4 regions of the Cupriavidus basilensis genome follow, and region 2 is predicted to be linked to each of the others. Evidence: predicted binding sites of a transcription regulator. Region 2 holds the regulator's gene; each other region holds the start of a gene.

Region 1 (7,950 bases), on a different replicon from region 2:
CTACTGTGGCCGACCGCCGCCACAGCGCAACACTTCAAAACATACCAGTTGTCAAAGCTAAGTTGAAATGTCCGGGTCGGGGGTGCGGATGAATTCTTGGACTGAGTTAAGTTGCGATTCCAAGGTGGCGCCGGTATTCGACCGGACTCATGCCGCGCAGCGACAATTTGATGCGCCGCTCGTTGTACCACTGGATGTAAGAGTTTAGCTCGTGCATGAATCCTTCTACCGTCGTGCCAGCCCAGTTGCGACAGTAGTACATCTCATTTTTCAGGCGACCGAAGAAGCCTTCGCAGGCTGCGTTGTCAGGTGAGCAGCCCTTTCGCGACATGGAACGGATGAGACCAGCCGCCTTGATGCGCTGCAGCCATCCCGGCCAACGATAGTGCGAGCCCCTATCACTGTGTACTACGGGGCTGTCGCCATCGGTGAGCGTGGTGATGGCGCCGTCGAGCATGCTATTGACCAATTGTGCGTCAGGCCTCGTGCCGATAGACCAACTTACAACCTTGCCGTCAAAGCAATCGATCATGGGCGATAGATACACCTTGCCAGCTGGAAGCTGGAATTCGGTGATGTCTGTCAGCCATTTTTGATTTGGCGCCTGCGAATGGAAATCCCTAGCAATCAGGTTCTCGGGGGCAGCGCCAATCTCCCCGCTGTAGGAACTGTACCGACGACGAGGCCGACGGACAGTAAGCTGCTCCTCCGCCATCAATTTGCGCACGACCTTTTCGGAGATCCGAATATCTCGCTGACGCAGCATCGCGTGGATACGACGGTACCCATAGCAGCGATGGTTGCTGTCAAAGATCTCGACCATGGCCTTACGTACATCGCCGTACTTATCGCGCAGCCTCAAGCCTGTCTTGTGATAGAAGTAGCTACTGCGCGCAAGCCCGACGACGCGAAGAAGCTCAGGCAACGGATACGTAGCTTTCAAGGCATCAACCACCTGTGTCTTCTCCCTGTTTGTCAGGGTCAGGGAGTTGATGCCTTGGTCTTTTTTTATTAGATCGCCCGCCTGCGCCAGGATGTCGCGCTCAAGTTGCAGCTGGCGTACCTGCTGTTCGAGCTGCGCGATTCTTTCCAGCAACGCTGCATGCTCGTCTTCAGGCGAGGCCAATTTACGTTTGCGCATAGATCGATATGCCTCGTCTCCGAGCAGTTGATCTTTCCACTTGTACAGCATCGGTCGGCTTACTCCAACCTTTTTCGCTACTTCCTCCGCTGAGCCCCGGCGGGCGCAAAGGTCAGTGACTGCCTGACGTCTCTGCTCGGACGCAAACGGCGCACTGGTGTTTGTGCTCGTGACCATGCGACGCGAGCCAGGGCGCAGCTCCTCAATCCAGCGGGCCAGCATTTCGGTGCTGGGATACCCGAGGGCTCTGCGGGTACCAACTAGAGAGCAGCCATGACCGAAGTAGTGATCCACCGCCACGCTTTTTTGCTCCAGCGTGTATCGATGCCTTGGACGGCGGTGCTCGGGCAGGTCCCCCAGTGCCTGGTAAAGGTTGACCCACCGCTTCAGGTTCTTACCCGACGGATAGCCCAGCTCACGAACGACCGTTGCCGTCTTTCCTCCATACTTTAAATACAGCTTGACCGCCCTGATGCGATCCTCGTACGAATACATGAACTACCTCCAAGTAGTCCAAGAATTCATCCGCACCCCCGAACCGGACATTACAACTTTGCCGCTACACCAGTAGTTCGCATAAAAAGATTTATGTTAAATCATTCAGTGCGACCGGGCACAGCACGCACATAACAGCGCAGCGTGGACCTCTTCCTGGCTTCTTTCCATAAATGGAGGCCTGCGGTACGCGCTATCAAATGACCAGCAAATAGAAGCGCTTCTTCTAACTTACTGAAATTATTAGCATTTATATCAGAGAGAGGCTCGTAGCTTCGAGGTCGTGAAGTAAGCTATCAAATTAGTTAGCGATTGTGACAGCGCCGGCCGCAAGTTCATCGTGAGGCCGCGACAAAAGGCCTCTAGCCGCTGGCTGTCACTCTAAACGCACGAGCCTGGCGCGCCGACTTCGACGCCGGTCGCCGCGACCTCCGACCAGGCACTCGCCTGGAGGAGTGGCTGCATCGAGGGCAAGGCCGTGCGAGGTTGTGCCATGAGCTGCTGCAGCGAAGACCATACCACCGTGGTGGAAGGGCTGCGGCTGGAGGAACTGCTCAATCGTTCAACTACCGTTGCAAAGACTTTCTGGTCCGAAGGGGAACGTTTCTGCCATAAGAAGTGGCAGCCCAGGAACAGAAGATTGGTCGCCCCTCGAGAAGTCCCAGAAGGGCAAGCCAGTAAAACTCCTGCCACGCATTCTTCCAGATTTATGAGCCCACACAAGGCCGATGGCCGACCCCTTGTTCAGCGTGGACACCAAGGACTTCGACATCGACAAGTGTCGGTTCGCCCTGATCGCCAGCAGCGCGTTGCAGATCGTGATCGGCGTGACGGGGCGCCCACTACAGACGCCTGCCGCCATTTCCGACAACGGATAGGGCACGTCCGTCCGGCCAAGTAGCGTCCATAGCGAGATCATTTTGAAGCCCGGCCCTTTGGTGTGCCTCATAATGGCACCCTCATATAACCAACGCATCACGCATGACCTCCAGCTTTCGCGTCTATATCGACGAGTCGGGCGACGAAGGATTTGTGTTCCTTCCCAACGAGCAAGGTAGTTCGAGGTGGTTCGTCCAGTCCGCCACGGTAGTTCGCACTGTGAACGACCTAGCAATGGTGCAACTCGTCAAGAACGCTAGGGAGCTACTGAGGAAGCCTGCTAAATCGCCCCTGCATTTTCGCAACCTGCGGCATGAGCACCGGGTGCCTCTGGCGCGCATGATTGGGGAGGCGCCACTGCGGCACGTGCATGTGCTGGTCCACAAGCCCTCAATCGCCGACCCGGAGGTTTTTCAGCAGGAGGCGTTTTCCTTATACCGCTACACGATCCGCCTTTTGCTGGAACGCGTGAGCTGGCTGTGCAGGGATACCGCGCGCCCTGGTGAGGGTGATGGTAAGGCCGAACTGATTTTCTCGAACCGATCGGCGATGTCCTATGCCGACCTCCATCATTACCTTGTGCGACTGCAGGGCCGGGAAGACTGCCGCATCCATTGGGACAGCCTCGACCTTGATGGCGTGCGCGCAGTGAATCACGACCAGTTGGCAGGCCTGCAGGTCGCCGACGCCGTGGCGACGAGCGCGTTCTACGCAGTCCACAGAAATCAGTATGGGGAGACGGAAGACCGATACCTGCGCATGCTCGCACGCAACCTGTATCGGCGCAATGGACAGGTGGACGGCTACGGCTTGAAGTTTTGGTGCGGCGACGCAGAAGATGGGGAGCGTCGGCGTGTGATCGCCGCGGTGCGCGACGACTGAGAAAAGACGGTTGCAGGCCCCGGATTCGAGGATCCCACCCAAAACGGGCTGCCGTCTTTCGACGACCTCTACAAGCTCCGCGCTTGCCTGCAACACCCAAATTATACGAGCCCTGATGCGATTTTCGCAACAGGGCTGGTTGGCCGCTGGTGGCAGCGATCGCGCGATGGAACCGCTCATGTGACGGATAATGCAGGTGAATACTGTATAAATATACAGTACACTGGGGGCAGGAGCTCGCCATGCTAACCGTCGCCCCAGAATCCATTCATCCGTCACTTTGGCTTGCCTCGCAGCTTGCTCGGGGCAACGCACGCACCGTTCCAACCGGGTATCCGTCGCTCGACAAGGAGCTTCCGGGCGGCGGCTGGCCGATCGGTTGCCTGACGGAGTTGCTGCAGCGCCAGCCGGGTATCGGCGAGTTGCGCTTGCTACGCCCTGCTCTCGTCGCGCGCTCGAACCGCCCTGTCGCGCTTCTGGCACCGCCGCACGCGCCTCAAGCGTTGGCGCTCGCCAACTGGGGCGTCCCGTCCGCGCAGACTCTCTGGATCGAAACCCGGCACACCGCTGACGCCCTGTGGGCCGCGGAGCAGATCTTGCGCGCCGGGACCTGCGGAGCGCTCGTCTTTTGGCAGTCGCACCTGCGTAACGATGCGCTTCGGCGTCTGCATCTTGCCGCCCAAGCCTCCGATGTCCTTTTCTTCGTGGTTCGTCCGACGGCCTGTGCACGCGATGCCTCGCCGGCGCCGCTGCGCCTGACATTGGAGCCCGCATCGGACGGAATTCGTGTGCAGTTCGTTAAGCGTCGAGGCCCGCAGCAGGAATCGCCGCTCCACATAGCGCTGCAGCCCTCCCCCATTCTGTTGTATCGCCATGCTGCGCCTGTGGATCTGCCTGCGCCTGTCGTCCCTGCCCCTCGAAGTATTCCGACCGAACTGGTCCACTGAGCTAGCGGTTGCTGTCCTGGACAGGGAGCGCGTGCATATGGCGTCGCCGCTGGCCATTGCGGCCGGCGTGAAGCCGGCAATGCGCCGCGGTGGCGTACAGACGATCGCACCGCAGACCATTCTCTTTGACCGCGATGGTTGCGCAGAACTGGCGGCGCTCGAGCGTGTCATGATGGCGATGCTGCAGTTCTCGCCCAATGTCGCTGCGTCCGAGGAGGCGGCGGTGCTTGTCGACATCAGCACCACGCTGCGACTATTCGGCGGCGTCCGCAAGCTGCGGCAACGGATGCTGGCGGCCGTCAGGGCAATGGGGTTCAGTCCTGTCGCGGGATGCGCACCAACCGCCGAAGGCGCTTGGCTACTTGCGCGCTCTGGTGGCGGAACGGCATTAAGTATGCCCACATTGGTGCGAGCGCTGGTCGGCATCCCCGTTGCGATCCTGCCGGCGGCGCGGCCGTTTGATGAGTGGCTGGACGGACTCGGCTGTCGGACGCTAGGAGACCTGCGCCGGCTGCCGCGCGCAGGCCTGCAGCGCCGATGCGGCGCCGCCATCCTTGAGGCGTTGGATCGCGCCCATGGGGAAGCACCTGAAGTCTTCGAATGGGTCGAAGCTCCCCCATCGTTTGACGCCGCGGTGGATCTTCCGGATAGGATGGACAACGCTGAGTCCGCCCTTGCCTACACTCGCGGCTTGCTGGTACAGATGGTCGGCTGGCTAACCGCCCGGCACCTGGCCATCAAGCGGTTTGCGGTCGAACTGCGCCACGAGCGCGGCCCCGCTGCCATCGCACCAACGAAGATTGAGATTGCGCTGGCCGAGCCCAACTGGCATGAAGAGCATTTGGTTCGCCTGCTCAAAGAGCGTCTGACGCGGCTGACTGTCGAGGCGCCGATGATTGCCGTCGCGGTGTCTGCCATCGAGACCGAGCCGGTGGCACCCCCCAGCGATTCATTGTTTCCAGAACCGGGCGGCACGCCGGCGGACCATGCACGCCTGCTTGAGTTGCTGGTGGCACGCCTCGGCGCTGACAATGTCCGCCAACCGTGCTTGCGTGCAGACTACCGCCCGGAAGTCGCCAACAGCTGGCAGTCTGCCACTGACAAGCCGCCCAGCGCAACGTTGCCCGCAGGCCTGCCACGTCCTGTTTGGCTGCTCGGCAAGCCGGTGCCGCTGATTGAACGCGACCACCGTCCCTTCTACGGATCGCCACTGCGTATCGTCTCACCGCCTGAGCGCATCGAGTCGGGCTGGTGGGGCGGCCAGCTGGTGACACGCGACTATTTCGTTGCGGAGGCGAAGGACCACACCTGCTACTGGATCTTTCAGGAACGCATGGGCAGCCGAGAAGGCGATGAGGCTCGGTGGTATCTGCATGGCCTCTTCGGCTGAAAACCATGGACATCAACGCCAAGGCAGGTCTGCCCGCCTACGCGGAACTGCACTGCCGCTCCAACTTCTCCTTCCTCGCCGGCGCCTCACGGCCGGAAGAGCTCGCTGAGCGCGCCGCTCAGTTGGGCTACCACGCGCTCGCCATCACGGACGAGTGCTCGCTAGCGGGCATCGTTCGTGCCCACACAGAGGCCAGGAATGCCGGCCTTCGCCTTGTAATTGGCGCCTGGTTCCGGCTGCAGAACGCCGACGGCTCTCCCGCGCTCTCATTCCTTGCGCTTGCCCGTAACCGCGAAGGTTATGGCAACTTGTGCGAACTGATCACGCTCGCGCGCATGCGCGCCGCCAAGGGTTCCTATGTGCTGACCCCACGCGACTTGGCCGCGCCCGAAGCGCCGTCCGAGCATCTGAAGGGGCTGCCAGATTGCTTGATCGTGTTCACGCCGGACTATGGCGTGGCGGCCGAGAAGCTGGAGGCGCAATCGGCATGGGTGAGCGCGACTTTTGCTGGCAGGGCGTGGATGGGATTGAGCCTGCTCTACAAGCCGATGGACGATATCCACCGCGGCACGGTCGAAGCGGCCGCGGCGCGACATCACCTGCGCATCGTCGCCACTGGCAACGTCACCATGCACGTACGCTCGCGCAAGCCGATGCATGACGTGCTGACTGCCATCCGTGTGCATCGCCCGGTTCCCGAATGTGGGTATGACCTCCTGCCTAACGCCGAGCAGCACCTGCGCTCCCGCTTGCGACTCGCCAACATTTACCCGCACCGCTACCTGACGGAGTCGGTCCACATTGCAAACCTGTGTCAATTTTCGCTGGACGAGCTCCGTTACGAGTATCCCGAAGAAGTGGTGCCGGATGGCGTCACGCCGTCCGACTATCTGCGGGGCGAAGCCTATGTCGGCGCGCACCGTCGCTATCCGGACGGCATCCCCCTTGCCGTCCAGCAGCAACTCGAACATGAATTCGCACTGATCCGCGACATGTCGTATGAACCCTATTTCCTGACGGTCTACGACATCGTGCGGTTCGCCCGCTCCAACGGCATTCTCTGCCAGGGTCGCGGGTCCGCAGCCAATTCCGCCGTCTGCTACTGTCTCGGCATTACCGAAGTTGACCCGGCACGCGGCAACCTGCTGTTCGAGCGGTTCATTTCAAAAGAGCGCGCCGAGCCGCCCGATATCGACGTCGACTTCGAGCATCAGCGCCGCGAGGAGGTGATCCAGTACCTGTATCGCAAGTACGGGAGGGACCGCGCGGCACTGGCTGCCGCGGTGACCACCTACCGGCCTCGCAGCGCGCTGCGCGACACAGGCAAGGCATTAGGTGTGGATCCCGCGATCGTCGACCTGGTCGCGAAATCTCACCATTGGTTCGACAGCAAAGCGGATCTCCTTAAGCGTTTTGGCGAAAGCGGCGTGGATACGGAAGCGGCATTGTCCCAACGCTGGGCACACATGGCCGTGTCGCTGCTTGGCTTCCCGCGGCATCTCTCCCAGCACACAGGAGGTTTTGTGCTCGCGCGTGGCAAGCTTTCCAGGCTGGTGCCAATCGAGAACGCGGCCATGGCCGATCGCAGCGTGATCCAGTGGGACAAGGACGACCTTGACGCCTTGGGGTTGCTCAAGGTTGATGTCCTCGCGCTCGGCATGCTGTCTGCGATCCGGCGAGCCCTGGATCTGGTGACGCAACAACGCGGAGAAGCCTTTGAGCTGCAGGACATTCCAGCGGAAGATCCGAAGACCTACGAGATGATTTCGCGGGCGGATACGGTGGGCGTGTTCCAGATTGAGTCGCGCGCCCAGATGTCGATGCTGCCCCGCTTGAAGCCGCGCACCTTCTATGACCTCGTCATCGAAGTGGCGATCGTTCGGCCGGGCCCGGTTCAGGGTGGCATGGTGCATCCCTACCTGCGTCGCCGGCAGGGCTTGGAGCCGGTCAGCTATCCGAGCCCGGAGATGGAGCAAGCCCTGTCCCGCACGCTGGGTGTACCGATCTTTCAGGAACAGGTGATGCAGGTAGCCATGCTGGCGGCAGGCTTCTCAGCTGGGGAAGCGGATCAACTGCGTCGCGCCATGGCCGCCTGGAAGCGAAAAGGTGGGTTGGAGCGATACCACGAACGCATCGTGACGGGCATGCTCGAGCGCGGCTACGATCTGGAGTTCGCGGAGAGCATCTTCCGGCAGATCCAGGGCTTCGGCGAGTAC
Region 2 (7,950 bases):
CTCGCGGCGATCCTTGAACGATTTCGCAAGAGCAATTTTGCTTGCTCCTTCTAGTGTGCCCTCAATGTCGGAGCGCTTGTCGTCAAATTGCTTGAATAGCTTCTCTTGGGCGATTGAGGCGGTACTTAGGGAAGCTACATATTGATCGACTTTCAGCTTCTCGGCTTCCGCTGCGGCCGCGCTTGCTAATGCATTTGTTTGTGCGGTTGCTGACGTCCTTTCTGCGCTGCTGATTAACTCAGACCTGTCGAGGATTTCCTTGGTGATTTTCTCGGCATCAGATGCTATTTTTTGAATCTTCTTTTGTTGTCCTAGTATTAATTTGCTGACCTCTTCTATTTCGTGGCGTTTTGCTAGTGTTTCTCCAATGGCTGGTGATGGCGGAAATCCATCCTGCTCTGTAGGTATTAGCCATTGTAGCTGGCTTCGCAGTCCCCATAGGTGACTGACGATGGTGGGTGTGGTTTGAGAAAGCCATGAGATGCCATTGGACTTGGCGGTACTCATATAAGACTCTATTTGCTGCGTCGAGTTTGTAATGGGGGGCCACAGCAGCGACATTAATACCTGGTCTTTTTGGTACTTCTCGACGGAGGCAACCGCCGCGATCAATGTCTCGAACCAGTCCGTAATTTGTTCCGTTGGGACGTTCATATTGCTTCCCCCGAGTGCTGTCGCACCCAGGCCGGGAGCCATTTCATCCCAAACACTTTTCGCAGCCGTCAAGCGACCGGCGAACTCTGTCTCACTCATCTTATCCCCCTGTTTGAATTGCTCGTCATTATGCCTAATGACGGGGTAATGAGTGGGAGAGTGCTGTTGAAGGAGTTGCTTTCTTGTTGTGGCGCCCTTTCTATGGAGCTACTTGCCCACTGGCGTGCGAGGCGCCGGCTCGGCTGTCATCTTCGAGGCAGGGTAGGGCTGCATGAGACTTCGGGCCTGCTCAGGATCTCTGCAGGTCAGCCAATCGTCCCATTCCGCCCGCGGCACGATGACGATCATCCGTTTTTCCTTGCCCGGGGCATGGAAGCGGTTCATCAGCGGATGCTTGTCCGAGTTGATGGTCAGCATGGTGAACGAGATGGCACCATCTGGCCAATCCCGCCACAGGCCGGCGATGGCGAACTCAGGTTCGTCCTTCAGCCAGATCCGCCAGCGCACCGACTTTGCTTGCCCCTCCGCATAGAACGGCTCGTAGAAACTGGTGGCTGGCACCAGGCAGAGCTGACCCTTCTTCCACGGCCCGGAGAACGACCGCTTCTCGCCGACCGTCTCCGATCGCGCGTTGGTGGTGTCAAACTTGGCTACGCCAGGCGGGATGCGCGTCTTGGGCACCATGCCGAACGTCCCCACCAGGGCCTGGCGCGCGCCGTCGGCGCCGGCCACAACTATCGGCGCGGCATAGTCCGGCCAGGTTTCAGGCGGATAGTCGATGGGCGGTGGCTCGACGCCGAAGACGTCGCGCAGCAGCTGGCGCTGCACCGGGGCATAGTTAGTGCACATCCTCATCTCCTGGCAGGGGCGTTAGTGGCAGCACCCGCCGCGCCTTCTCCGAGACGCGCCGGTGCTTGTCCTGCGCATCTTGCCACGTCGCCGAGGTGAAGATCTTGTCGATGCCGCCCCCGGACAGGTGGGTAAGAAAAACTGGCTTGTCGTTCATCTTGTCCGGCCATGGGCAGAAACATGTCCAGACGCGGGCATCCTGCTCGGGAAGGTCAGTGCGCAGCACGAAGCGTTTGAACCAGCCCCTCAGAAATTCATGATGCGCGTTGCCGTCCAGCGTGTGGACTGGCTGGCCGTGAGGGTCCAGGACGTACAGCTGCATGCTGAAGGGGTCGCCATAGGCATCCGGCGTGCCGCCGCGAACGGCGTGGCGTAGCGCGCGTACCCAATTCTCTGGGGTGTTGGGTGGCATGGCGAGGCGGCTGCTGCTAGTCAGCGGCGCGGGAACCGCGCGCGCAGCGGCGTCTTCACCGCCGGCCGGGCCACCTTGATCCGATGGTGCTGGCCGTCCTGCTCGAAGGAGAGGTAATCGGCCGTCCACACCATCTTCTCGATGTGGCGCGTCTCGATGCCGTGCACGGTCACGGCGCTGGCTGACACCGTGACGCCTTCGCAGTCCAGGCGCAGCTCGGCCGTGTCGCCGGGCAGGAACTGGGTTTCCAGGAAGATCGATGCCGCCTGGTAGGTCACTGGGAACATGCCATCTCCTGCCGGGTGGCGTAGTGGCGTTCGCCGCGGGTGCGTAGTCGGATGGTGTTCGGGCCGAGGATGTCAGCGCCATAGGCGAGGCAGAAGCTCAGTCGCGCACCGTCGTGTTCGAACGCCAGGCGGTCGATGGTCCACGGCAGCGCCTGGATGGCCGCTGTATCGACACCCATCAGGTGCAGCGTGGCGCCGGCGGCCTGAGCGGCGGCCTCTACCTCCGGGTTCCAGGTGTCGGCCGTGAGCAGCGGATCGTCGATGGTGAGGCGGGGGCGGCGGATGGCCAAACGCGCAGCCCCGTGGGACTGACTATATAGATAGACGGTATCGGGGGCGCAGGCGAACATGTCTCTCTCACTAGATACTGTATGGATGTCCAGTATAGGAGTCGTCCTAAGCCAAGCGCGGATAGTTGAGTTAACTGTATGGATATACAGTGTTGATGTGCGATGCGTCGAGCCAAAGCAAAAAGCCCACCGAAGGGGTGGGCTTTTCAAGTTCCAAAAATTGGAAGATGTTCTTCCAAAATTCTGGCTAAGTTAGCAACTGCAAACCTCGCTAACCTTATATATTCTGGGGTGGCTGATGGGACTCGAACCCACGACGACAGGAATCACAATCCTGGACTCTACCAACTGAGCTACAGCCACCGTCGATGTCGTTCTGCTTGGTGCCGAACGACGAAGAACAAGATCATACAATGCCAAAAGCCGGATGGCTAGTACTCTGCACAAATTTTTTTCAGTGCCACCTGCTTAACCCGCCAGCTTGGAGGATTCCTCCAGCTCGAGCATTCGGCAGATAGCGGCCATGCTGCCAACCATGGTGCGTCGTTGCGCGCCCTGGTAGATGCGTACGCCTTTGGACTGGCGGAAGGGCACGGGCTTGACGGGGCGGCGGGCGGAAAGGCGGTTGGCTGGCAGCATGGCTACACCTGGTGACTTGCAACAACAGTTAGCGGTACCCGCTATGCGGGTGCGTTGGCACAATCGGGTGTCGGCTTGTACGGGGTTAGCCCGCCTCAGCCGCACTCGTCAGAAGGCGCCGGGGCGGATGAGGCCGACGGCGATGCCCTCCAGTGAGAACTCTTCGCGGCCGGCTTGCACGATGATGCTGGGGAAGTCGGGGTTCTCGGCAATCAGCTCGATGGTGTCGCCGCGGCGGTTGAGGCGTTTGACGGTGACGTCGTCGCCCAGGCGGGCGACAACGATCTTGCCGTTGGCGGCTTCGCTGGCGCGCTTGACGGCGAGCAGGTCGCCATCGAGGATGCCGGCGTCGCGCATGCTGAGGCCACGCACCCGCAGGAGGTAATCGGGTTGCACGTCGAACACCGAGGCGTCGACCTGGTATTGGCGATCGATGTGTTCGGCGGCGAGGATCGGGCTGCCGGCTGCAACGCGCCCGACCAGTGGCAGGGTTAGTTGCATGACGCCGGCCATAGGCAGGGAAAACTGGTCGGGTAGCTCCGAGTCGCTGCGGGAGACCTTGAGGCGGATGCCGCGGGAGGCGCCGGGGGTGAGCTCGATCACGCCTTTGCGGGCCAGGGCACGTAAGTGTTCCTCGGCTGCATTGGGTGAGGAGAAGCCGAACTTGGCGGCGATCTCAGCGCGCGTGGGCGGGAAGCCCGTGTGCTGGAGGCTGCTGCGGATCAAGTCGAAAATCTGCTGCTGTCGCGGTGTCAGGGTCGCCATGGTCGCCGATGTTTGGAAGCACTGTATGTTTAAACAGTATGCTGTGATTTTATACAGTATCGAGTGAAGTGCAAGCGGAATTTTTGGGAGTTTGCGCATTGACAGGTGCGTTCCACGAATCTTGGCGCGTGCCGTGATGTGCGGGCAGAGGGATTACAATCCGCGGCACCTGAAGCGTGTTGCGCTGCTTGCTGTTCAACTTTTCTGGTTCCCGACCACTTTCCCGCCATGTCTCTCCTGCCTCGCGTCGTCGTGCTCGCTACTGGCGGCACCATTGCCGGTTCTTCCTCCAACCCAGCTAGCAGCGCGAAGTACCAGGCGGCGACGGTGCCGGTGACAGCGCTGCTCGACGCGGTGCCGGCGCTGGGCGCGGTAGCTCGGATCGAGGCCGAGCAGGTTGCGCAGGTAGATAGCAAGGACATGTCGTTCGCGCTCTGGTCCACGCTGGTGGAGCGTGTGGCGTACTGGTCCGCGCAGCCCGATGTGTCGGGCATTGTCATTACGCACGGCACCGATACCCTGGAAGAAACGGCCATGCTGCTGCACCTGGCTTGCGTGGGTACGGTGCCAGTCGTGCTGACGGCTGCGATGCGGCCGTCGACCTCGTTGTCGGCGGATGGCCCGTTGAACCTGCTGGATGCGGTGCGCGTAGCAGCGGATGCTGGCGCGACGGCCAAGGGCGTGCTGCTGGTGATGAATCAGGAGATCCACGCAGGGCGCGATGTGATGAAGGCGCACACATCGGCGGTGAATGCGTTTGTGTCGCCGGTATCTGGGCCGATTGGCTTTGTTCAGGACAACCTCGTGCGCTTTGTGCGTATCCCCAGCCGCTTGCCGGTCAAGGCCTGGCCGGTCCCTTGCGCATGGCCGCAGGTCGAGATCGTGGCTAGCTATGCGGAGCCGGGCCGGATCGTGGTGGATGCCTTGGCGCGGGCGGGCGTGGCAGGCCTGGTCGTGGCGGCCGCTGGCAACGGGTCCGTCCACCAGTCGCTGGTGGAGGCGCTAACCGATGCTGCTGGCGCGGGCGTGGCAGTGGTGCGCAGTTCGCGCACAGGAGCGGGGCATGTGGCGATTCCTGCGCCTCCCCGGCCGGCGTCGGGCGTTTTTGTTTCGGCCGGCGACCTCAATCCCTATAAGGCGCGCGTACTGCTGGCGCTGGCGCTGGCTGCGGAGCCTGGATTGGCAAAGGATCCGGCGGCGCTGCAGGCACTATTCACCGAAAACTGAGGCGGCTTGCTCCCGATAGCAAAAGCACGCTATACTTTAAGGCTATTCAACCTTGCTGCACCGGACATGGCGCTCGGGCAGCTTATCCAAAAGGAGCGTCAATGCGTCATTACGAAATCGTATTTATCGTCCATCCGGACCAGAGCGAACAAGTCCCGGCCATGATCGAGCGTTACAAGACGCTGGTCACGTCCCAGGAAGGCCAGATCCACCGCGTGGAAGACTGGGGTCGCCGTCAGATGGCCTACATGATCCAGAAGCTGGCCAAGGCTCACTACGTTTGCCTGAACATCGAATGCGGCAAGGAAACCCTGGCTGAACTCGAACACGCGTTCAAGTTCAACGATGCAGTGCTGCGCCACCTCATCGTTCAGACCAAGAAGGCTGAAACCGCACCGTCCCCGATGATGAAGGAAGTGCAGCGCGAAGAAGCTCGCAAGGCCGCGCAACAGACCAGCGAAGTCCAGGCCGCCTAAGTGCGGACTGTTGTGGTTGCCGCCGGCGTTGATCGCCGCGGCGGCAAGTGCGGGCATCGGTGCGGGAGAGTGCGTTGAACCAGTTAAGGCTCTGCGCAACGCTCGCGGAACGCGATGCCTTGCGTTACACCCCGGCCGGGGTCCCCGTGGTCAACTGCATCTTGCAGTACGCGGGCGAGACGGTCGAGGCGCAAACGCCCAGGCAGGTGGAGTTCTCCATCGCCGCCATGGGAATTGGTCAGATCGGCCAGCGGCTTGAGCGTACCCCGCTCGGCGCGATGCTCGACTGCGAAGGATTCCTGGCCCGCAGGCACCGCAACAGCAAGGCTCTCGTCTTTCACATCACTGGATGTAAAGCATTCGAAAAGGATTGAATCATGGCATTCGTCAAACGTGACAACAAGAACAAGAAGCGCTTCCAACAGCAAAACCCGCTGTTCAAGCGCAAGCGCTTCTGCCGCTTCACCGTGGCTGGCGTGGAACAGATCGACTACAAGGATCTGGACACCCTGAAGGATTTCATCGGCGACAACGGCAAGATCACGCCGGCCCGCCTGACCGGCACCAAGGCGCACTATCAGCGTCAGCTCGACACGGCCATCAAGCGCGCGCGTTTCCTCGCGCTGATGCCCTACACCGACCTGCACAAGAACTGATCGGCCCTAGGTCCGTTAAGGAGAAAACACGATGCAAATTATTCTGCTTGAAAAAGTCATCAACCTGGGCAACCTGGGTGACATCGTTCGCGTGAAGGACGGCTACGCCCGTAACTTCCTGATCCCGAACAAGAAGGCCCGCCGCGCTACCCAGACCGCTATCAGCGAGTTCGAAGTCAAGCGCGCTGAACTGGAAAAGGCAGCCGCTGAAAAGCTGGCAGCTTCGCAAGCTGAAGGCGAAAAGCTGAATGGCCTGACCGTGCAGATCACCCAGAAGTCGGGTGTGGACGGCCGCCTGTTCGGTTCGGTGACCAATGCCGACATCGCTGAAGCCCTGGCTGGCCAAGGCTTCAAGGTCGAGAAGGCGCAAGTGCGCCTGCCGAATGGTCCGCTGAAGGTTGTTGGCGACCACCCGGTCAGCGTCTCGCTGCACACCGACGTGCTGGTCGACGTGACGGTTTCCGTCCTGGGCGAACACGCCTAAGCATCGGCCTTGCTGCCGGCGCCCACTTGTCCTTCGGGCTGGTGGGCGCCGGATGCCAGCGCCGCTTGCTTGACCAAACAAAAAGGCAGGAGCATCGCGCTCCTGCCTTTTTGTTTGGCCGCGCCCCTTGCTTGCCTGATCGCCCGATTGCTACGGGGCGGGGCCGGTTGTCCCGCCGTCACACGGCAGGATGCCCCAACGGCGGGCTGCGAATTCTCCGCCGGCTCGCTGGCGTCGACCGTTATAATCCCCCCTATGAACGCGCCTGTCGCAGACCCCCAACTAGACAATCTCAAGGTACCGCCGCATTCCATCGAGGCCGAGCAATCGGTGCTGGGTGGCCTGCTGCTGGACAATGCCGCCTGGGACCGTATCGCCGACTTCCTGAACGAAGCCGATTTCTATCGCTTCGATCACCGGATGATCTTCCAGAGCATCTCCCGGTTGATCGCTGCTACCAAGCCGGCTGACGTGATCACCGTCTACGAGTCGCTGCAAGGCGCAGGCAAGGCGGAAGAGGTGGGCGGCCTGGCCTATCTGAATTCCCTGGCGCAGAACACGCCCAGCGCGGCCAATATCCGCCGCTATGCGGAGATCGTGCGCGAGCGCTCGGTGCTGCGCAAGCTGGTGACCGTGGCCGACGATATCGCTACCGCGGCTTTCGCCCCGAAAGGGCGCGAGGTGCGGGAACTGCTCGACGAGGCGGAATCCAAGGTATTCGCCATCGCCGAGGAAGGCTCGCGCGGGCAGAAGGGGTTCCAGGAAATCCAGCCATTGCTGACCCAGGTGGTCGAGCGCATCGACGAGCTGTACCACCGTGACTCGAGCACCGACGTCACCGGCGTGCCTACCGGTTTTATTGACCTGGACCGCATGACCAGTGGCATGCAGGCCGGCGACCTGATCATCGTGGCGGGGCGCCCCTCCATGGGTAAGACCGCTTTCTCGCTGAATATCGGCGAGCACGTGGCGGTGGAGCAGGGCCTGCCGGTGGCCGTGTTCTCCATGGAAATGGCGGGCACGCAGCTGGCCATGCGTATGCTGGGCTCGGTCGGCCGGCTTGACCAGCACCGCCTGCGTACGGGCCGCCTGCTTGACGAAGACTGGCCGCGGCTCACGCACGCCATCCAGCGCATGAACGATGCGCAATTGTTCATCGACGAAACGCCGGCACTGAGCTCGATGGAGCTGCGCGCGCGTTCGCGCCGGCT
Region 3 (7,950 bases), on a different replicon from region 2:
CCCGCGTGGTCGGTGAGCGTAAAGCGGCTGCCGATCAGCAGGCGGAAATCCTGCGCGGCACGGGCCAGGGCAAGCAGGCGGTCATGCCGGCGCAGGCGGGCCTGCAAGGCGTCATCGGCGCTCCCGGTGGCCGTGGCGTCCGGCGCGGCGGGGCATTCGCCATGCCCTTGATGCTCGCCGTCTTCGTCGTCGCCCTCCTCCGGCTCCTCCGCTGCCTCGTCCTCATCCTCCCGCAGCCCGGCGGCCAACCGCGCCGCGCTGCGCTCGGCCGCATCGCGGGTGCGTTCGCGCAGGTCCTTGAGCGCATGGTGCGCGCGGGCCGTGCCCGCCACCGAGCATTCGTCGGTCAGCGCCAGGCCGCGGTAGCCGAGCGCAAACGCGCGCTCGATCAGCTCGACCGGATGCGACGCCCCGTCCAGGAAGGTGAAATTGGAGATGCAATGCAGCTCCACATAGTCGGGCAACGCCGGCAGCAGCGCGGAAAGCGCCGGCGGCAAAGCGGAGAATGAAGGGTTGGCTGGCTGGCTCGACATGGCAAGGATTCAGGCAAAAAACTCGGGCAAACACTCGGGCAAAGACTCAGGCAAACAAGCCGTGCAGGAACCAGCGGTACTCGCCGCTTTCCTCACGCCCGGGGCGCTGGCGATAGACCCAGCAGCGCAGCCCATCCGCCCGTTGCGCAACGAAGTAATCGCGCGTGGCCAGCGCGCCGTCCCACCAGCCGGATTCGATGCGCTCCGGCCGCGAGAGCAACGTCAATGGCCCGCCGTGACAAGGCCGATGGCGCTGCACAGTCAGCGCCACGGGTTGCGCCATCAGCCACAGCGGACGCTCCGGCATGCCCGCCGGGGCACGCTGCGGCTCGCGCGGCGCGCGCGCAGGCATCTCATCCACAGGGCACCAGCGGTTGGCGCGCTCGGGCCGGTGGTCGGCCAGCGGCTGCGGTTGCAGCACGTTCTCCCGGCCCAGGCGCGCCATCAGCGTATCGAGCACGCGGCCCAGTTCCGCCGGCGTGCCGCCCGGCTCGGGAAACAGCGCATCGCTCTGCGGCACGCAGGCCTGGACCGACTCCACCACCAGCAGCAGGCTCACCGCCGGCACGCGGAACTGCACCTTGTCCAGCCGCTCCTGCAACAGCTTGGACAAATGCGCCGGATCGCGGCTGGGCTGCGCCAGGCTGATCGTCACCGGCGTTGCCTGCGTCTGGGCACCCAGCCGGTAGCGCTCATGCTCCAGCCGCAGCACAAGATGCGTCACGCCCGCCTGCTGCACGGCCAGCCAGCCGGCCAGCGCCAGCAGCAAACGCTGCGCGCCCGCCATCACGCCCTGCACGGATTCGGTCCGGCCTGGCAGTTCCATGCGCTGCGAGAAGGTGGCGGGCGCGCTGAACCACGTAAAGCGCACCGGCACCTCGCCATAGGCCTGGTCCAGCCGCGCCAGCAGGTCCGGCCCCAGCCGGCGCCGCAGGCCGGCACGCGGCAGGCCCCGCACCTCGCCCACGGTCCGGCAGCCGATGCCATCGAGCCAGCCATCGTCCGCCAGCCCCTGCAACATGCCCACCGGCAGCCGGTCCAGCAGCCGCGCCATGCGCTGCGGCCCCACCGCGCGCCGCGCCGGACGCACCAGCCCGCCCCGGCGATCGCGCCGCAGCGGCTGCGCCGCCAGCCACGCCGCCCCGAAGGCCGTCGGCCCGCAGCCCAGCTGCGGGAACACCCCCAGCCGCCGCACCCGCGCATACACCGCCCGGCACAACGCCAGATGGCCGCCAAACAACCGCAGGCTGGCCCCGGCATCGATCATCACGGTAGCCACCCCGGCATCGGGATGCACCGTGACATGCGGCGTGAAATGCAGCAACGCCAGCGCCAGCGCCGTCATCACCTGCGCCTCGGCCGCCGGCTCGCGCTGCAGTTGCACCACCTGCGCCGACAACGCCTGCACGCCGCCGCGCCGCATCCCCGCCTGCACCCCCAGCGCCACCGCCGGGCCGTTGGCCAGCACCACCCGCTCGCGCTCCATCACCGCCACCGGCACGCTGTGGTGCAGCAGGCCAGCGCAGGCGCGGGGCGCGGCGGGCTCAGGCCAGTTCGGCTGCAGCGCGTCCAGCGACAGGCGCGGCAGATGCACCGCGATCCAGTACGACATGGGCTTGCTCTCCCGCAACGGCTTGGGAAACCGGGGCATTCAGGGGGACCGGCATCGACGGGGCCTGCGCCGCCGCAGGCGGCGTGGCCATGGCGGGGACCGCCATCATCTCGCCCAGCGGCAGCACCAGCGGCGTATCGCGCACCGGGCCGCGCCGCTTGTGGAACGTGACCGACACGGCATTGCCCGGCGCCGGCGACAACAGCAGCCGCAGCACCGCCGGCGACGACTCGCGCAGCACGCTGGCCGGCCGGCACGCCCACACCACGGCGTCTCCTGCCTGCGCCAGCACCTGCAAGCGCCGCAGCGCCTCGGGACGCGCCGTGGGCAGCCACACCATCACCCCGCCAAAGGCCTGGCTGCGCAGCACCTGCTCCGCCGCCCACAGCACATCCGCCTGCGCCGCGGCCCGGCCCGCGCCAGCGGGCGGGCGCACCCAGTACAACTGGCGAGCCGGCAACCCCCATTCGGCCAGGCACGTTGCATTGGGCAGGTGCGGCGGCCCGATCAGCGCCACCCGGCGCTGCGCCGCGGCCAGCGCCAGCAAGGCCGGGCGCAGCAGCCGCAACTCGCCCACGCCGGGGTCGGCCAGCAGCAGCTCCGTGAGCGCGCCCACCGGCCAGCCACCGCCGGGCAACTCGGCCGAGAGCGCGTCATGGCCGGTCGGCAAGGCCGGCACGCTGCCCGCCCGGCCCAGATGGCCAAGCTGCCCCGCCCGCCACAGGCCGGGATAGCGTTGCTCCAGTGCGTCCAGCGCCCCCTGCCGGTCGGCCACGGGCGGCTGCGCCAAAGGCGAATCGCCCGATGTATCGGGCGATAGGGAAAAGAGTTCGGCGGTCATGTGATGCGTGCGGCTCAGTCCGAGGGGACTGATAGGAAACTTCCGAATACTGTATGTTTATACAGTACCACGGATGCACGCAAGGGTGAAGCGGTGAGGCTTGCAGCTTGGAGAATGACAATGGTTGACCGCGGTTAACCGCCCCCCGCACAGGGAGAGCTTCGCCGTTTGCGCGGCATCGATCTTCTACAGCCTGCTAGAGCTCCACCTTCAGAAACTGCGTATTGAGACTTGCGGCGGAAAATTCCGGAGACTCCCGTAACTCCGGCGGTAAAGCAGCAAGTTCGACCGGTGCGAACCCAAGCCGCGAGAAGTAGCCCGCCGAGGTATCCGTGCCGACGACCAGGGAGTCGATGCCGCGTAGCCGAACGTCGGAAACCATGGCCGAAAGCAGCAGCCCGGCCAACCCCGCGCGCCTGGCGCGCTTTGCCACGGCGAGGCCTCTGACCAGGGCAACGTTGCCACCGAATGCCTCGAAGCCTGCGCACCCAAGGAGTCCCTGCTTGTCTCTGCTGACGTGAAATTGCACCGATTGACGATCGATGCCCCCGGCAGGTAGTGAGCAAGACTGAAGTAGCGCCGCCACATCGGACAAATCGGTCGTGGTTGCTTGACGGGGCCGCATGTTACTACCTGTAGATCCAAGGAAGATGAGGAGTGGAGGACAGCTAGCGCTGCGGCATGCGTCTATTGGCCGATGCCGGCCCACGTGGTTCGAGCCAGCAAGCAAAACAAAAGAGCCACCCCTCAGGATGGCTCCGACAACCCCGCAACAACACGTCCACCGAACATGGCACCTGAAGCCGAACACTCTTCTGGCATCCGGGCCGCCTTGAAAAGAAGCCATGGTAAGACGTGCAATCAAATCGGCGCATGGCCCACCCCAATGGTCCATACGCGAAAGTGCTTTTCAGAGTTCTTTAGCTGCGACTTGATACCGGCAAATGATAAGGCCCCTGTATTGCAGCATTAAGACATTGCCGAAGACAATGTTTGCGGGACCGCGGGAACTTCGTGGGTCGCGCATACGGCGCACACGGTCATAAAGCGCCTTGTACGCCGCACCGCAGCTAACGACGACCGTGACAACCGCAGCCAGATCGCGCTGGCCGGATGCGCAGGTTCAGATGAGCCCGGTCTTGGTTACCTGCAACAGTTCGGGCCCGCAAACGTAGAAGCTGTCGCCGGACCTCTTCGCTTCACGCTTCGCCGCCGCTGCCAGCGTCGCGATGGCATTGGAATCGATATCGGAACCTGGCCCCACAGGGACCACACCCACCGCAATTGTCACGAAAGCGTAGAAGCGCAAGTCTCCATGGCGGTCTTCGCTCTGGATGCCACCAGCCTCGATATCGCTCGGCTCATAGAGTTGCACCGCGCTTGCGTTGAATCGCTTCATCGCTGTGCGGATGCGCGATTCCCAGTCTTCGCTCTGGAACAGAATCAGAAAATCATCGCCGCCCACGTGTCCAAGGAAATCCTTGCACTGGTCGCAAGCCTCGCTCAAGACTCCCGCCGCCAGCTTCAGCATTTCATCCCCTAGCCAGTAACCGTACTGGTCATTGAACGGCTTGAAGCTGTTGAGGTCGCAATAGCATGCATGAAAGGGGGCGCCGCTTTCGACCAGCCGTTTGATATGCGCATCGATTGGCATATTGCCCGGCAGGAAGGTCAGCGGGTTGGCATATCTGGCCGCCTCAATGCGCACTTCCGTGACAGCGCGCACCAGATCTTCCCCCGTCGCCAGACCCACATACCGGCCTTGCTCGACAATCACCAGTCCATCGGACAGATAGCGTTGGTCTTCACTAGTCATTAATTGAGCCAACTGTTCCACGGTCGCGCCTGTCTCCACCAGCACCGGGGACGCGTTAGCAAACTCCATGCAGCTCTTCTTGCCGAAGAGTTCCCGGTGATAAGGAAGCGCGTACGCGTCGACAAAGGTCCGCCGATTTATCAGACCGACGGGCCGGCCATCCTTGACAACGGCAACAGCATGCAGCATTGGGCGCGCTGTCAGGATATCCAGGACATCGTTGTTGCAGGTTGCCGGCAGGACACTTGGCGCATTAGTCAAGAACCTGCTTGCCGAAAAGGTGCGAGGCGCAAGCTTGACGGCTTCTGGAAACACCGCGATCGAGACGGCAGCAATGGCTGCCAGCGCTTGCTCCTCGAGTGATGCGCTCGGCGTGGCATGCGGCTTGCCAAGAACGAACCCCTGCGCGCAGGCTATGCCGATGTCACGGCAGACGGTCAGGTCCTCCACTGTCTCAAGGCCTTCTGCTATCAGTGTGGCGTTGCCGGCATTGGCGAGCACCTGCAAACACCGCAGCGCCGCAAGGCGGAACGCGGAATTGGCAACACCGTCAACGATGGCGCGGTCAACTTTGACATAGTCTGGCTGCAAGGCAATCCAGAGACTGAGGTTGGCGTTGCCCTGGCCATAGTCATCCAGCGCGAACTGAGCCCCGCCATCTCTAAGCACGCGAATGGAGGATACGAGGGACGCCAGAGGCTCCGGGCTAGTTTGCTCGGTAAGTTCGATGACGATCCGTTCAACGGAAAATTGCACCGCGCCCAAGAACTGGCGGACATCGCGTTTGCTGCTGACAATCTCGCGGATGGCTTGCGCACTGAAATTGAGAAACAGTTTTCCTGGCAGGCCCGTTTTCGCAAAGGCACTGATGCAGACCCGAGCGGCGGACCGCTCGAGTCGAACCATGCAGCCCTCACGCCGTGCCTGCTCGAAGAGCGCCTGGGGACTTTCCAGAGCCGTCCCAGCAGGACCTCGAATCAATGCCTCATAGCCCAGGATCTCTCCCGAGGCAAGGTACCCGATGGGCTGGAACACCGCGCTTAGCTGTTCCTGCTCTATGCATTTTGCAATGGACATGGTCACGGCAAGGACTCTCTACAACCAGGAACGTCTATCCAGGCGAATGCCGCCGTCAGGACGCAAGCATGTACCGGATCTCCCAGGCTTTAACGCTGGTATCTGCGTGACCTTTAGGCTCTGTCACAAAAGAATCATGAACCCGAGTATTCCCGGTGCCGATCAGGGCACCCGCCGGCGAATCTCTCCGTGAGCGCGCCGTTATGGCCGCAGGCTGGGAAGGCAAGAAAGCAAGGGCCGGGCGCACGGCAAAAATAGCGCGATCGCTGGCGACAGGGGCGCGCCAGCCAGTCGTGCGCCCCGCCCTTCGCCTCAGTCCAGCGGCCGTCCGGGGCGGAACCCGTCCCGCAGTTCCCGCTTGAGCACCTTCCCGATCGCACTGCGCGGCAGCACATCCACCAGTTCCAGCACGGCAAGCCGCTGCGTCTTGCCAACCTGCTCGTTGGTCCAGGCCATCAGGGCATCACCAGACACCGTGGCACCATCGCGCCGAACCACAAAGGCCACCGGCGTTTCGCCCCATCGCTGCGAGGGCACGCCAACTACCGCGCAATCCAGCACCTGCGGATGCTGCAGCAGGATCCCTTCGAGATCGCTGGGATAGATGTTGAATCCGCCGCTGATGATCATGTCCTTCTTGCGGTCCATCAGCGTGAGGAAGCCATCTTCGTCGAAGCGGCCAACGTCGCCGGTGCGGATAAAGAGCTTGCCGGTGGCGTCGCGCCATTCGGCCGCGGTCGTCTTCTCCGGTTGCTTGTGGTAGCCGGCCATGATGGCGTTGGAATGGCCGACGACTTCGCCGATCTCGCCCACGGGCACTTCATTGCCGTCGTCGTCGATCAGGCGGATGTCATGGCCTTCCATGGGCTTGCCCACGGTGTGGAGCTTGTTGGGGAACTCGTGCGCGGCCAGCACGCAGCTGCCGCCGCCTTCGGTCATGCCGTAGTACTCCACCAGGCCGCCGGGCCAGCGCTTGAGGATCTCTGCCTTCAGCGCGGCGGAAAGCGGCGCGCTGGTGGAGAACTTCATCCGGTACGATGACAGGTCGTAGTCACCGAAGTCCGCACGCGCCATCAGGCGCTGGTATTGCACCGGCACCAGCATGCTGTGCGTGACGCGGTGCTGCTCGGCCAGTTGCAGATAGCGCTGCGCGTCGAACTTGGGCATCAGCACGGCGGTGCCGCCAAGCGCCAGCGTGGGGATGAAGCTCACCAGCGTGGTGTTGGAGTACAGCGGCGTGGAGATCAGCGTGACGGCGTCGGGGCCGTAGCCGCCGGATTCCTGGACACGGCGGATCTGGTTCCAGCGCAGGGCGTGGGCGTGCACGATGCCCTTGGGTGTGCCGGTCGTGCCCGAGGAGTAGATGATGTTGAACACCTGTTGCGGCGCGACGGCATGCGCTTGCGGGCGGCTGCCGTGCGGGGCCAGCCAGGCTTCGAACGCGAGCCCGGCGGGGCGTCGGCCAGCCCGATAAGGCGAGCCTGGATACGATCCTTCACCGGCGCGATCTCGCGCAGGACGTCCGCGTCGACAAAGAACACCCGGGCGTCGGAGTCTTCGACCATGCCGGCCAGGCTTGCCGGCGTGGAGGACGGGGCGAGCGGCACCAGGGCAACGCCGGCGCGCAGGCCGCCGATCAGGATGGCGGCGTATTCGATGGAGGCTGCCGCGCAGATGGCAAGCGACGCGCCGGGTTCCAGGCCGTCGCGTTGCAAGGCGGTGGCAACGCGGTCAGCGAGCGCGTCGAATTCGGCATAGGTCAGCGAGCCCCGGCTGTCGACGACCGCGACATGCCCGGGCCGCTCTGCGGCGTGCAGGCGGACGCAGTCCGCGAGGTTGCCGATCGGCTGCGTCAGAAATTCTGTGATGCCCATAGGAAGGTCCTGTCTCCATCTGGCGTCGCGATCAACAGGTCCGGGGGACCGCCTTCGCGCGCGAATTTATCGTCTTGAACGTCCGGGGCAGCGGCGTTCATCCCGTGGGCCTGCCGGTATTGCCGCAGGCCGGGGTAGATTTTCGCATGGACATGGCAAGGCTGCCCCACACCGGTGGGGCAGCCCGCACTAACAGG
Region 4 (7,950 bases), 2.0 Mb from region 2:
AGAACCGCACCATCTGCAGCCCGGCCAGCATCCAGAGCGTGCCGTCCAACGGCGACAACCAGGACGTGGTGAGCATGGGCCTGATCGGCGCGCGCAATGCACGCCGCATCATCGACAACAACCAGTACATCCTTGCCGTGGAACTGCTCGCAGCCTGCCAGGCCGCCGAGCTGGCCGGCGCGGTGCAAAGCCTGTCGCCGGCGGGCCGCGCGGTCTTCGCCTTTGTGCGCGAACGCGTGCCATTCCTGGCGATGGATCGCTACATGACCGACGACATCGAAGCCATTGCCGCGCAACTGCGCGCCGGCGCGCTGGTGGAGGTGGTGCGCGCGGCTGGCGCGGCGGTCAACTGACACGCGCCTTGGCCGCGCAGCCTCATTTCCACATATCGCGCATGCGCCCGGCCAGGTCGAGCCTGGGCAGCGGCGCCTTGGCCGGCGCGTCCGCTACCGGCGGGGGCGGCGGCCAGGACCGGCTGTGGAACAGCGGCATCACGCGGTTAGGCAGAAAGCGCGTGCGCGAGGCGTAGACATGGCGGTCGCCATAAGCGGTCTGCTGGTGCACATAGAACCGCTGCGGCACCACGATGTCGAGGTGGTCGCGGGCGCGGGTCATGGCGACGTATAGCAGCCGGCGCTCTTCCTCGATTTCCTCGGTGGTGCCGGTGGCCAGGTCCGAAGGCATGCAGCCATCGACGGCATTGAGCACATAGACGGCCTTCCATTCCTGGCCCTTGGCCGAGTGGATGGTGGACAGGATCAGGTAATCCTCGTCGCGCAGCGGCACGCCGGATTCGTCGCTCGATGCGTCCGGCGGGTCGAGCGTGAGTTCCGTCAGGAAGCGCTCGCGCGACGCGTAGGTGGCGGCGATACGCTCCAGTTGCTGCAGGTCGGCGGCGCGCGCGGGCGCGTCGTCGTGCAGGCGCTCAAGGTGCGGCTGGTACCACGCCACCACCTGCTCGAAGGCGGAGGGCCACGGCGCGGCCGGGGCCATCAGGCTGCGCGCCAGCGCCAGCAGGTCGGGCCAGGCCTCGGCGGCGGCCGGCGGCGCCTCAAAGGACTCCAGGGCAAATAGCGGCTCGGTGGCAATTTCCACCGCATCGAGCACGCGAGCGGCAGTCTTGGGCCCCACGCCCGGCAATAGCTGCAGGCTGCGGAAGCCTGCCATGCGGTCGCGCGGATTTTCCAGCCAGCGCACCACCGCCAGCACATCCTTCACGTGCGTGGATTCCAGGAACTTCAAGCCGCCGAACTTCACGAACGGGATATTGCGCCGGACCAGCTCGATCTCCAGCTGCGCGCTGTGGTCGGCGGCGCGGAACAGCACCGCCTGCGACAGCAGCGCCAGCCCGGCCTCGCGCCGAGAGAGGATCTGCTCGACCACATAGCGGGCCTGGTCCGCCTCGTCGTTGACCACCACGATCTCCGGCTTCTCGGCCGAGCCGCGCTCCGACCACAGGTCCTTGGTATAGCGCTCGGCCGCCAGCCCGATCACCGCGTTGGCGGCGGCCAGGATGGGCTGGGTGGAGCGGTAGTTCTGCGACAGCGTGACCATGTCCGCGGCCGGCGTGAACTGCGCGGGGAAATCGAGGATATTGCGCACCGTGGCGCCACGGAAGGCGTAGATCGACTGGGCATCGTCGCCCACCACCGTCAGGCCGCGCCCGTCGGGCTTGAGCGCGAGCAGGATGGCAGCCTGCAGCGCATTGGTGTCCTGGTATTCGTCCACCAGCACGTGATCGAAGCGCGCGCCCATGTCCTGCGCCAGCGCGGGCTCGGCCAGTGCCTGCGCCCAGTAGAGCAGCAGGTCGTCGTAGTCGAGCACCTGCTGCTTTTGCTTGGCTTGCACATAGCCGGCAAATAGTCCGCGCAGCGCATCCGTCCACATGGCATAGCGCGGGAACCATTGCTTGAGCACGTCTTCAAGCGGCGCCTGGGTGTTGACCACGCGCGAGTAGATCGACAGGCAGGTTTCCTTGCGCGGGAACCGCGAAGCCTGGGCCGACAGGCCCAGGTCGTGCCGCACCACGTTCATCAGGTCGGCGGCGTCGCCGCGGTCGCAGATGGTGAAGCTGGGCGACAGGCCAAGCGTTTCCGCGTACTCGCGCAGCAGGCGCGCGCCGATGGCGTGGAAGGTGCCGGACCATGTGAGTGCCGCGCGCCCCGCCCCGCAGGCTTGCATGCCCAGCGCCTGGTCGACGATGCGCTCGACCCGCCGCCCCATCTCCGACGCCGCGCGGCGCGAGAACGTCAGCAGCAGGATGCGGCGCGGGTCTGCGCCGCCCAGCACCAGATGGGCAACGCGGTGCGCCAGCGTGTTGGTCTTGCCCGAGCCGGCACCGGCGATGATCAGCAGCGGCGCGGCGGGCTCGTGCGTCACGGCCGCGCGCTGTTCCGGGTTCAGGGTGGACAGGTAGGCCGGCGTGTCGGGGGCGGCGGCATCCACAGTATCGGGCTGCTTGGCGGCGGGTGCGTCGCAAAGCACGGCGCTGGAATCGGGATCGAGTAACACGGAGCGGGGGCCTTAGGGGATGCCGGGCGCAAGTGCGCTGGCCAGCATGGGCGGGGAATGCTGCTGGCAACTGTATATCCATACAGCCGGGCTGCGCAAGCCGGGCATTGCGCGACGGCGCCCGGCAATAAAAAAGGTGCCATGGAAGGCACCTTTGCGGGCGGAGGCGGTGGGCCAGGCAGTGGCTCAGGCCGCCTTGGCGAGCGCGCCATCGAGCAGCTTGTGCAGTGCGTCCCACTCGGGCTCGCCCACATAGCGCTTGAGGATATGGCCGTCCTTGTCGATCACGAAGGTGGTCGGGGTCAGCTGCACTTCGCCGAATGCCTTGGCGGCCGCGCCGTCGGAATCCATCGCCACCTTGAACGGCAGCTTGCGCGTTTGCGCATAGTTCATCACGTACATGGGCGGGTCATAGCTCATTGCCACGGCGACGAACTCCAGGCCCTTGTCCTTGAACTTGTCATAGGTGCGGACCATGTCCGGCATTTCCTTGACGCAGGTGACGCAGCTGGTGGCCCAGAAGTTGACCAGGTAGACCTTGCCCTTGAGATCGGCGGTGCTGATTTTTTCGCCGGACAGCAGCGTGAACGTGGCGGGCGGCGCCGCATTGGCGGGCGCGATGGCGCGATAGCCAAACCAGCCCAGCACGGCAACCAGCAGCACGGCGGCGATCACAGGCCACAGCTTGCGCGTGGCGGTGCTTGCCGGGGTGGGTGCGGTGGAGGAAGCGGAGGTCGTCATGATGCTCGCCGACAGGTCAGACAAGCCACTATTCTACTGCCGCTGCCGTGGCGCTGCCGGCTGCATGCATCGAGCTGCCGCGGATGCGACGATTGGCCGCAGCCGCGTGCTTCATCATGCGCTTCAATGCGCCTTGCTGGCCAAGGCCGAGCGGGCCTGGTCCAGCGCCTGTTCAAGGTAGGCGCCATAGAAATCGGGCTGCATGCCGCGCAGCGGCGTGGCCAGGGAGCGGCCGCGCGCGTCGAGGAACAGCACCGTAGGCGCTACCGCCACATTGCGGCTGCGCGCCCATTCCCGTGCGGTGGTCATGCTGCCGTCGGCGTTGCGCAGCGGCGTGTCGGCGGTCATGTCGAGCTCGCGCGCCTCGATTTCGCCCGCCGCGGCTTGCGGGCCGAGATAGTTGCGGCGCACTGTTTCGCAGTACACGCAGCCGGGCAGTGTCACCAGTACCACCAGGGGCTCGCCCCGGCTGGCTGCAGCAGAAGCCTGGGCGGCGAGATCGTTGACAGGGGGCAGGTGGGCCGCAGCGGCCAGGGCGCTCGTGCTCGCCGCGACCAGCATGGCGCCGAGCATCGCCGCGCCGGTACGGCGTGCGGTGCCAAAGACACCCCGGGGGGATGGCTGCATTGGCTGGATCGATGGCTGGGTTTGCATTGACGGGCAATGTGGATGAGCGCTGGCACGCGGGTTCTACGATAATAGCGGCTTATTTCCGCATTCGTCGCGCTGATGCCCCACGCCTGGTTTCCACGGTTTTTCCGCCTGCCGCAGTCCCTGCTTGCCAAAGCCATCGTCCTGGGCGCGCTCGGCGCCGGGCTGATCGCCTGTTCGCCCCGCTATGACTGGCGCACCATCCAGTCCAACGAAGGCGCCTACGCGGCGCTCTATCCCGGCAAGCCATCCGGCGCCGCGCGCGAGGTGGCGATTGCCGGGCGCAAGCTGCCCATGACGATGGACGCGGCCCGGGTCGACGAGACCTTGTTCGCCGTGGGCGTGGTGACCTTGCCCGCCGATGACGCCGGGTTGCGGCAGGCGGCGCTGGATTCCATGCAAAAGGGCTTGCTCGGCAACCTCGGGCCGCATCCCGCCGAAGCGGTCAAGACCCGCAAGGTGACGGTGATGTCGGCCGCATCGCCGGCCGTGGCGCTGGAGGGCGTGGAGGTGCAGGTGGCCGCGGTATCGCCGCAGGACCAGTCGCCACGCAGGCTGACGGCACGGCTGGTGGCGTCGGGCGTGCACGTCTACCAGGCGGTCGTGCTGGAGGCGGGAGAGGCCGCGCGCGACCAGCGCCAGGCGGAACAGATAGACCAGTTCCTGACGGGCTTCCATCCGTTCTGACCTGGGCACTCCAGGCTTCCAGGCAGATTCAAGACAGTTTATTTTCAAGGAGTAACGCAATGCGTTGGGATGTTTGGCTGGCCTATTTCGCGGCCTGTTGGGTGATTGCCGTATCGCCGGGTTCCGGCGCGGTGCTGTCGATGAGCCATGGCCTGTCTTACGGCCTGCGCAAGACCACCACCACGATCTTCGGCTTGCAGACCGGGCTGGTCATCATCCTGCTGGTGGCCGGCGGTGGCCTGGGCGCGCTGCTGGTGGCCTCCGAGCATGCCTTTGCCGTGGTCAAGACGATCGGTGCGCTCTACCTGATCTACATCGGCGTGCAGCAATGGCGCGCGCGGGTGGATGGCGGCCATGACGATGCCGTGCCGGGTGCGCAAGCGCCGCGCGTCGCCGCGCTGAGCCCGCGCCGGCGCTTTGCCACAGGCTTGCTGACCAATGTGACCAACCCCAAGGGCATTATCTTCATGGTGGCGGTGTTGCCGCAGTTCATCGATCCCGCCCATGCGCTCGGGCCCCAGCTTGCCATCCTGGCCGCGACCATGTGCGGCGTGGACCTGGTGGTGATGCACGGCTACGCGCTGCTGGCCTCGCGCATGCGCGGCCTGTTCCGCAATGCGCGCGCGGTGCGCTGGCAGAACCGGATCTTCGGCAGCGTGCTGGTGGCCGTGGGCGCGGCATTGTTCTTCGTCAGGCGCCATCCGGCTTGAGGACTCGGGGCCGGCTCCGCCCCGGCCCGATCCGTCCATTTGTCTATCTATCGCTGGCTTCCCAAGAGTGCGTTTGCTTCAATAAGGTAAGACGAAGACGATCCAAGCGGAGGCAAGCAATGCGAAGCTCTTCCCCCCAGCAGGCTCCACTGCGTGCGCGGCCGGTCCACACCGTGCCGCCGGTCGAAGATCCACTGCCGCCGGGCGTGCCGCCCGACCTTCCGCCGATCGAGGAGCCTCCGCCGCCGTCGGAGCCTCCTGTGGCCGTGCCGCCGCGCCGGGCGTGAATGGCTACGGTGTGCGCAAGGCGCGCCGGTACTGGATAGCCTCGCCCACATGGCTCGGCTGCAATGGCTCGGCGCCCGCCAGGTCGGCAATGGTGCGGGCGATCTTCAATACGCGGAAATAGGCGCGCGCCGACCAGGCCAGCTTGGCCATGGCGCCGCGCAGCAATGCCTGCGCCTCTGGCGTAAGCGGGCAGTGCTCGTCGATCTCGCGACCGGACAGCGCGGCATTGGGCTTGCCCTGCCGGGCCTGCTGAACGGCCCGGGCGGCCAGCACGCGCTGGCGCACGTCGGCGCTGGGCTCTCCGGGCGGGCCGTCGAACATCTCCTGATGATCCTGCGCCGGCACTTCCACCTGCAGGTCGATCCGGTCGAGCAACGGTCCCGATAGCCTGGACTGGTAGCGCAGCACCTGGTCCGGCGTGCAACGGCAAGGACGGGAAGGGTGCCCCTGATAACCGCATGGGCAGGGGTTCATCGCGGCGATGAACTGGAAGCGCGCCGGGAAGTCGGCTTGCCGCATGGCGCGCGAGATGGTGACGCGGCCGGATTCCAGGGGTTCGCGCAGCACTTCCAGCACCTTGCGGTCAAATTCAGGCAACTCGTCCAGGAACAGCACACCTTGGTGGGCCAGCGAGATCTCGCCTGGCCGGGGATTGCTGCCACCGCCCACCAGCGCAGCCGCCGACGCGGTGTGGTGCGGCGAGCGGTAGGGCCGCTCACGCCAGCGGGCGGGATGGAAGCCGGCGGCGGTCAGGCTCTGCACCGCGGCGGATTCCAGCGCTTCGTCCAGGGTCATGGGTGGCAACAGGCCGGCAAAGCGTTGCGCCAGCATGGACTTGCCGGTGCCGGGCGGACCGACGAGCAGTGCCGAATGCTGGCCCGCCGCCGCGATCTCCATGGCGCGGCGCGCTTGCGCCTGGCCCCGCACGTCACGCATGTCCGGGCCGGCCGGGTCGCCTTCCGCGATCTCCACCAGCGGCTGCGCGCGCGCCAGGCGGTCCGCGGGCAGGGGGCCAAGGTGAGCACAGACTTCCAGCAGGGAGCGCGCCGCATAGACTGTGACGCCGTCGATCAGGGCCGCCTCGGGCGCGTTTTCCGCCGCCACCACGAAGCTGCGCGGCGGGCCTTCGCCGGCGGCTTGCCGTGCCGCGTTGTCGCGCCCCAGGCCCATGGCCATGGCCAGTGCTCCGCGCACGGGGCGCAATTCGCCAGACAGCGACAGCTCGCCGGCGAATTCGCTGGCATCCAGGCCATCCAGCGGGACTTGCCCGCTTGCGGCCAGGATGCCAAGCGCGATCGGCAGGTCGAAGCGCCCGGACTCCTTGGGCAGGTCGGCCGGCGCCAGATTCACCGTGATGCGCCGGCTGGGAAACTCGAGCTGGCTGTTGAGGATCGCCGCGCGTACCCGCTCGCGGCTCTCGCGCACTTCGGTATCGGCCAACCCGACGATATTGAAGGCGGGCAGGCCGTTGGCCAGGTGCACCTCGACCGACACCAGCGGTGCCTCGAGTCCGGTCAGCGCCCGGCTACGCAGGAGGGCGAGGCTCATCTCACTCCGAAAAGCATCAAGGAAGTGTTAACGAAAATGGCCGCCGGAACACGGCGGCCATTCTGGCGGTCGAGGGCTGCGCCCGGGGTCATCGGACGCCTGGGGCAAGCTCGGGACGCGGCAAGGGTTTCAGCCCGAAACAGGCGTGTCGGAGCCGCCTGCCGAGCGGCTTTCTAGCGCCTGCACGCGGGCTTCCAGTTCCTCCAGGCGCGCGCGGGTGCGCGCCAGCACCTGCGACTGGACGTCGAATTCCTCGCGGGTGACCAGGTCGAGCTTGGAAAACCCCTGCGTCATCATGCTGCGAACGTTTTTTTCGATGTCCTTGGCCGGCGAATTGCGCAGGGCTTCGCTGATCTTGGCCTGGAAATCGTTGAAGAGATCGGTGGGTTTCATACTGGTTCTCCTTTTGCACCGTCCTGGTGCGTATAACTGGGTGGGCGGCATTCGGCATGCTGCATCGCGGTGCACCGAAACAGGGTGCGGGCAAACGCGGTGCGTGCACGGCACTTGCCGCCGGCATGGGCCGATTATCACGCTTCAAGCGTCCCCGGGAAAGCGCCAGCGCGGGCTGGTAACACCTTTTAACGTCAGTAAGTTCGCTGGGAGACAGTCGGCCTCGTCCATTTTGATGTCTCTTTGCGCACAAAATGACTTTCTCTTGCCACGGTTCCATCCTGGCACGGCAGTTGCAGTAATGGAGACAGGAGCCTCGTTTTACAAACTACTTTCAAACACACGAGTACCGAGCCAGAGGAAAAGGAGAACAAACCCATGAAGAAGTTGGCCCTTGCAGTCAGCGCCAGTGCAGTTGTGC

Evidence for each region. Region 2 encodes LexA, which represses DNA repair genes until DNA is damaged. Its sites were predicted from a motif close to ACTGTATNNNNATACAGT; they were not measured.
Region 1: a site for LexA is predicted at 3,600-3,617, ahead of imuA (translesion DNA synthesis-associated protein ImuA). Genes of this name have one in related genera too.
Region 3: a site for LexA is predicted at 3,035-3,052, ahead of imuA (translesion DNA synthesis-associated protein ImuA). Genes of this name have one in related genera too.
Region 4: a site for LexA is predicted at 2,581-2,598, ahead of F7R26_RS01940 (ATP-dependent helicase). Genes of this name have one in related genera too.

Annotation. Positions count from the first base shown of each region.
Region 1 covers NZ_CP062805.1:320,492-328,441, reverse strand. The annotation lists gene F7R26_RS37030 (IS3 family transposase) at 107-1,636, opposite strand; gene F7R26_RS37025 (hypothetical protein) at 2,365-2,514, shown strand; gene F7R26_RS37020 (DUF3800 domain-containing protein) at 2,618-3,397, shown strand; gene imuA (translesion DNA synthesis-associated protein ImuA) at 3,640-4,344, shown strand; gene F7R26_RS37010 (Y-family DNA polymerase) at 4,271-5,734, shown strand; gene F7R26_RS37005 (error-prone DNA polymerase) at 5,740-7,950, shown strand, end outside.
Region 2 covers NZ_CP062803.1:2,482,593-2,490,542, reverse strand. The annotation lists gene F7R26_RS11235 (hypothetical protein) at 1-753, opposite strand, end outside; gene F7R26_RS11230 (SOS response-associated peptidase) at 862-1,503, opposite strand; gene F7R26_RS11225 (hypothetical protein) at 1,493-1,915, opposite strand; gene F7R26_RS11220 (hypothetical protein) at 1,936-2,202, opposite strand; gene F7R26_RS11215 (hypothetical protein) at 2,190-2,492, opposite strand; tRNA gene F7R26_RS11210 (tRNA-His) at 2,780-2,855, opposite strand; gene F7R26_RS11205 (hypothetical protein) at 2,961-3,131, opposite strand; gene lexA (transcriptional repressor LexA) at 3,240-3,896, opposite strand; gene F7R26_RS11195 (asparaginase) at 4,125-5,123, shown strand; gene rpsF (30S ribosomal protein S6) at 5,225-5,599, shown strand; gene priB (primosomal replication protein N) at 5,674-5,973, shown strand; gene rpsR (30S ribosomal protein S18) at 5,977-6,255, shown strand; gene rplI (50S ribosomal protein L9) at 6,287-6,739, shown strand; gene F7R26_RS11170 (replicative DNA helicase) at 6,995-7,950, shown strand, end outside.
Region 3 covers NZ_CP062804.1:995,000-1,002,949, reverse strand. The annotation lists gene F7R26_RS25385 (error-prone DNA polymerase) at 1-533, opposite strand, end outside; gene F7R26_RS25380 (Y-family DNA polymerase) at 580-2,145, opposite strand; gene imuA (translesion DNA synthesis-associated protein ImuA) at 2,078-2,986, opposite strand; gene F7R26_RS25370 (GNAT family N-acetyltransferase) at 3,183-3,611, opposite strand; gene F7R26_RS25365 (phosphodiesterase) at 4,110-5,879, opposite strand; partial or broken gene F7R26_RS25360 (class I adenylate-forming enzyme family protein) at 6,192-7,753, opposite strand.
Region 4 covers NZ_CP062803.1:442,305-450,254, forward strand. The annotation lists gene cmdF (tyrosine 2,3-aminomutase) at 1-353, shown strand, start outside; gene F7R26_RS01940 (ATP-dependent helicase) at 376-2,484, opposite strand; gene F7R26_RS01945 (TlpA disulfide reductase family protein) at 2,698-3,252, opposite strand; gene F7R26_RS01950 (thioredoxin domain-containing protein) at 3,376-3,825, opposite strand; gene F7R26_RS01955 (hypothetical protein) at 3,982-4,590, shown strand; gene F7R26_RS01960 (LysE family transporter) at 4,650-5,300, shown strand; gene F7R26_RS01965 (YifB family Mg chelatase-like AAA ATPase) at 5,592-7,136, opposite strand; gene F7R26_RS01970 (accessory factor UbiK family protein) at 7,266-7,529, opposite strand; gene F7R26_RS01975 (TorF family putative porin) at 7,908-7,950, shown strand, end outside.